Regions from separate parts of the Tenggerimyces flavus genome, predicted to be linked through region 2. Evidence: riboswitches for the same ligand, from Rfam matches in the RefSeq annotation. Region 2 holds a riboswitch; the other holds the start of a gene.
What was found. A riboswitch is a leader RNA that binds a small molecule or an ion and turns the genes downstream of it on or off. The one in region 2 is predicted to bind S-adenosylmethionine.
Positions count from the first base shown of each region.

Region 1: it holds a riboswitch for S-adenosylmethionine, as region 2 does, so the genes downstream of both, thrC (threonine synthase) here and JOD67_RS05660 (aminotransferase class V-fold PLP-dependent enzyme) in region 2, are expected to answer to the same signal.

Region 1 is NZ_JAFBCM010000001.1:2,005,736-2,008,207, forward strand. Features, by position in the region: gene JOD67_RS09260 (DUF2178 domain-containing protein) at 1-112, shown strand, start outside; gene JOD67_RS09265 (serine hydrolase domain-containing protein) at 145-1,293, shown strand; SAM riboswitch class I at 1,335-1,480, shown strand; gene thrC (threonine synthase) at 1,495-2,472, shown strand, end outside.
Region 2 is NZ_JAFBCM010000001.1:1,191,438-1,193,909, reverse strand. Features, by position in the region: gene JOD67_RS05665 (sensor histidine kinase) at 1-887, opposite strand, end outside; SAM riboswitch class IV at 1,056-1,168, shown strand; gene JOD67_RS05660 (aminotransferase class V-fold PLP-dependent enzyme) at 1,205-2,472, shown strand, end outside.

The sequences.
Region 1 (2,472 bases), 810 kb from region 2:
CTTCTTCATCGAGGTCGTCCGTGGCGAGGACGGCGAGCCGTGGACCTGGCTCGGTCTCATCGGCGGAGTGTGTTTCGCTGGCTCACTGTTCTTCTACAGCCGGCGTAGCTGACAGCAACTTCCCACTAGGAAAGGCGATTCCCTATGTATGCCTGGCTGCGGCATGCCCGCATCCTGCTCCTCGTCCTCACTCTCGGTGTCGTCGGTGCGGCGACGTACGCGACACCCGCTGCCGCGAAGACCGCGCCAGCGTTGGAGAAAGTCGTCGCCGCCGGCTTCCCCGGCGCGGTCGCCGTGGACCGAGTGGGCCGCGACGTCGAGATCTCGGCAGCGGGCGTCGCTGACGTACGTACGGGCCGCAAGGCCAAGGCGGGCGACCGGTTCCGGATCGGCAGCGTCACCAAGCCGATGGTCTCGACCGTCGTTCTCCAGCTCGTGGCGGAGCGTCAAGTCTCTCTTGACGCCCGGGTCGCGAAGCTGCTCCCGGGCGTCGGCCTGGACGAGCGCATCACCGTGCGGCACCTGCTGCAGCAGACGAGCGGGTTCCACACCGACACGTACGTCTTCCAGCCGCCGCGATCCATCGACGCCAACCGGTACCGCCACTTCACGCCGCGCGAGCTCGTCAAGATCGCATTGACGAACCCCGCCCCGCGCGCCACGCCCGGCACGAAGTGGGAGTACTCCAACACCAACTACGTTCTGGCCGGCATGGTCGTCGAACGGGTCACCGGCAACCGCGTCGAGAGGGAGCTGGAGCGCCGCATCTTCCGCCCGCTTCGCCTGAAGGACACATCGTTCCCGCGCGCCAGCACGTTCATCCACGGCCGGCACCTGCGCGGCTACCTCCAGGACGAGACCGGCAAGGCCACGCTCGACTACACCGACTACAACATGAGCTGGGCCTGGTCCGCCGGCGCGGTGGTCTCGACGGTCGCCGACGAGACCGCGTTCCTGCGCGGGCTGTTCACCGGCAAGCTGCTCCCGAAGTCGCTGCTCGCGAAGATGATGGACGACGGCAAGTTCGGGTACGGGCTCGGCCTGTATGCGATGCCGGCGCCGTGCGTGCCCGGCGGGCTGGTCTGGGGTCACAACGGCCAGGTCTTCGGTTACCAGAGCGCGGTGTTCAGCACGCCGGACGGCAAGCGTCAGATCGCCGTCGGCGCGAACGCCTGGATCCTCAACGAGGAGGGCGGCGGGCTGCACCCGATCGTCGACCAGACCGCCGCTGGGTCGTTCTGCCCGAATAGCGGACAGTCGTCTCGAATGATGAGCAAGTTGCTCGCGCGCTGACCAGGCTCCGTTAGTCTCTCGATAACAACTGAATACCGAGCAACTCATCCAGAGGGGCAGAGGGACCGGCCCAGTGAAGCCCCGGCAACCGGCCAGCCGCCGACGTGTATGTCTCGTCTTCGAGGCCCGCGGCGGACACGGTGCCAAATCCGGCCCGCCCGCACCAGCGGCGTGGGAAAGATGAGAGGGAAGGCCTCTGAGATGACCTCGACACTGACCACCCACGGCACCGCCACGACGCCCGCCGAGCACACGCCGCGCGAGGGTGCGTTCGGCAACGCGACCGAGCTTCGATGTCGCGAGTGTGGCAGCACGATCCCGCTGGGCGCCCACTACGCGTGCCTGGAGTGCTTCGGCCCGCTGGAGGTGGCGTACGAGTACCCCGCCATCACCCGCGAGCAGATCGAGGCGGGACCACGCAACATCTGGCGGTACGCGGCGCTGCTGCCCGTGCCCGCCGACGTGGCGTCGTTCCCGAACACCGAACCAGGACTGACCCGGCTCGTCCGCGCGGGCAACCTCGCGGCCGAGCTGGGTCTTTCCACGCTCTGGGTGAAGGACGACTCCGGCAACCCCACGCACTCGTTCAAGGACCGCGTCGTCGCCGTCGCGCTGACCGCCGCGCGCGAGCTCGGGTTCCAGGTGCTCGCGTGCCCGTCGACCGGCAACCTCGCGAACGCCGTCGCCGCCGCGGCCGCGCGGGCCGGCATCCGCAGCGTGGTGCTCGTTCCGCAGGACCTCGAGCAGCAGAAGATCATCACCACTGCCGTGTACGGCGGCACGCTGGTCGCGGTCGAGGGCACCTACGACGACGTCAACCGGCTCGCGAGCGAGATCGCCGGCGAAGAGGAGGGTTGGGCGTTCGTGAACGTGAACGTCCGTCCCTACTACGCCGAGGGCTCGAAGACGCTCGCGTACGAGATCGCCGAACAGCTCGGCTGGCGGCTGCCCGACCAGATCGTCGTCCCGGTCGCGTCCGGCGCCCAACTCGTGAAGATCGACAAGGGCATCCGCGAGCTGATCGACCTCGGCCTGGTCGAGGACAAGCCGGTCAAGATCTACGGCGCGCAGGCGACCGGCTGCGCTCCCGTGGCCACCGCGTTCAAGGAAGGGCATGACGTGGTGGCGCCCGTTCGCCCAGCCACGTTGGCGAAATCGCTCGCGATCGGCAACCCGGCG
Region 2 (2,472 bases):
GCGACGTCGACGCCCAGGGGGAGGGCACCGTTCTCTCCGTCGCTGTCGACCGAGACGTCGAGCCCGGCTTGGCGAGTACGGGCGACGAGCTGGTCGAGCCGCTGCAGGCTGGGCGCCGGCTGGGTGGGCTCGGGCTCGTCGACCTGACGGAGTACGCCGAGCACGGAACGGAGCTCGACCAGGGCTTCCTTGCTGGCTTGCTTGATCGCGGTCAGGGCGGTGCGGGCCTGCTGCGGTTGGGTGTCGATGAGGTGCAGCGCGACGCCGGCCTGGACGTTGATCAGCGAGATGTTGTGCGCGACCACGTCGTGGAGCTCGCGCGCGATGCGAAGACGTTCGTCGGAGACCTTCGTGTCGGCCTCGGCCTGGCGGGCGCGCAGGTGTGCGGTGACCCATTTGGTCCGCAGCTGCAGCAGCTCGGCGGCCCCGAGGATGGCCGCCATCCAGCCGGCCGTGAGCATGGCGGTGGGGAACAGCGACGGCCCGCCGGGCGTGTGCAGGAGGCGGCTGCCCGCGAAGTGCAGGATGAGCAGGCCGAACGCCGAGCCCCAGGCGGCGAGCCGCCGACCGTTCGCGATCGCGAAGAAGGCGGCGACGATCGGGCTCAGGATGATCGGGCCGTACGGGTAGCCGATCAGCATGTAGATGAGCGTGACCTTCGCGGCGCCGATGACGACGAGGGCGGGGAACCGGTGGCGCCACCAGAGCATCGCCGGGCCGGCGGCGAGCAGCACGTACGCGAACCAGTCGGGCTCGACCCGTTGCGGCTGGCCGCGATGGGCGAAGGTGGAGACCAGGACTTGGACCAGGGCGATGCCGCCGACGAGCAGCGCGGACGTGAGGGTGGGATGGGCCTCGCGCCATCGCCGCCACGATTCGGTCCGCATGGCATCGAACGCTAAGCCACGGCGCCCGTCTCTGACATCGACCGGCGGTCGATCACGCGGGTACGCCCGGTGGAGTAGCGACCGAGTGGGTGTCCGGATGGTGAGACGTGGTCTTGGGATGTGAGATATCTCGACGGCGATGGGATGGCTGCCCTTATCGTCGTGAGTGGTCATGAGTGCCAGCGCATAGCCCCGGCTTGCTGGCCGGCAACCCTCCTCCGCGGTGGGGTGCCCCGGGTGAAGACCAGGTCGTACCGAACCCGTTACGGCAAGCGCGGGACCTTCCGGGTCCCCGATCCGAAAGGTCCACTCGAGAGATGACTGCCCTGGACACCCGGCCCGAGACCTGTCCGGCCACCGCGACCAGCGCCGCCACCACTGCCCAGCCGCTGTTGCCCGTCGTCGGCGGCGACCTCAGCGTTCCGCTCGTCACCGGCGAGTGGCGCCGGTACGTCAACCTCGACTACGCCGCCAGCGCGCCGAGCCTCAAGTCCGTGGCCGAGCACCTGAACGAGGTCCTCCCCTACTACGCGTCAGTCCACCGCGGCGCCGGCTACGCGAGCCAGGTCAGCACCCGGCTGTACGAGAGCGCGCGCACCACGGTCGCCGAGTTCCTGAACGCCCGCGAGGACGATGTCGTCGTCTTCACCCGCAACACCACCGACGCGCTCAACCTGCTCGCGACCTGCCTGCCGAACGACGACGGCGTGGTCTTCCTCGACATCGAGCACCACGCGAACCTGCTGCCCTGGCAGCGCGTCAACCACCGCTGCGTCCTCGCCGGCACCACCCAGAACGCCACGCTGATCGCGCTGCGAGCCGAGTTGCACGCCCGCAAGGCCAGCCTGGTCGCGGTCACCGGAGCCTCGAACGTCACCGGCGAGCTCCTCCCGCTCCAGCAGATCGTCGAGATCGCCCACGCCGCCGGCGCCCGCGTCGTCCTCGACGCCGCCCAGCTGGCCCCGCACCGCCGCATCGACCTCGAGGAGACCGGCGTCGACTACGTCGCGTTCTCCGGGCACAAGCTGTACGCCCCGCACGGAGCCGGCGTGCTCGTCGGCCGCCGCGACTGGCTGGACGAGGCGCCCGCGTACCTCGCCGGCGGCGGCGCCGTCCGCGAGGTCACCGTCGCAAGCACCCAGTGGGCCGACGCACCGCAGCGGCACGAGGGCGGGACGCCGAACGTGCTCGGCGCCGTCGCGCTCGCCCGCGCCTGCACGGCCATCGCGGACCTGGAAGAGGGGGCGCTCGAAGAACACGAGTCCGCATTGCGGGATCGACTGCTCGACAGGCTTGCGCTGCTGGACCATATAAAGGTGCACCAGATCTGGCGGGACAGCCCGGACTCGATCGGTGTGGTGGCGTTCTCCGTGGACGGCTACCACCCCGGGTTCGTCGCCGCCTATCTGTCGGCCGAGCACGGCATCGGCGTACGCGACGGCAAGTTCTGCGCACACCCGCTGCTGAGCCGCCTCGGCGCGAACGACGGCGCCGTGCGCGCCAGCTTCGGCGCCGGCAGCACGACCGCGGACGTCGACCGGCTCGCGGACGCGCTCGACGCGCTGCTCACCCGTGGCCCGCGCTG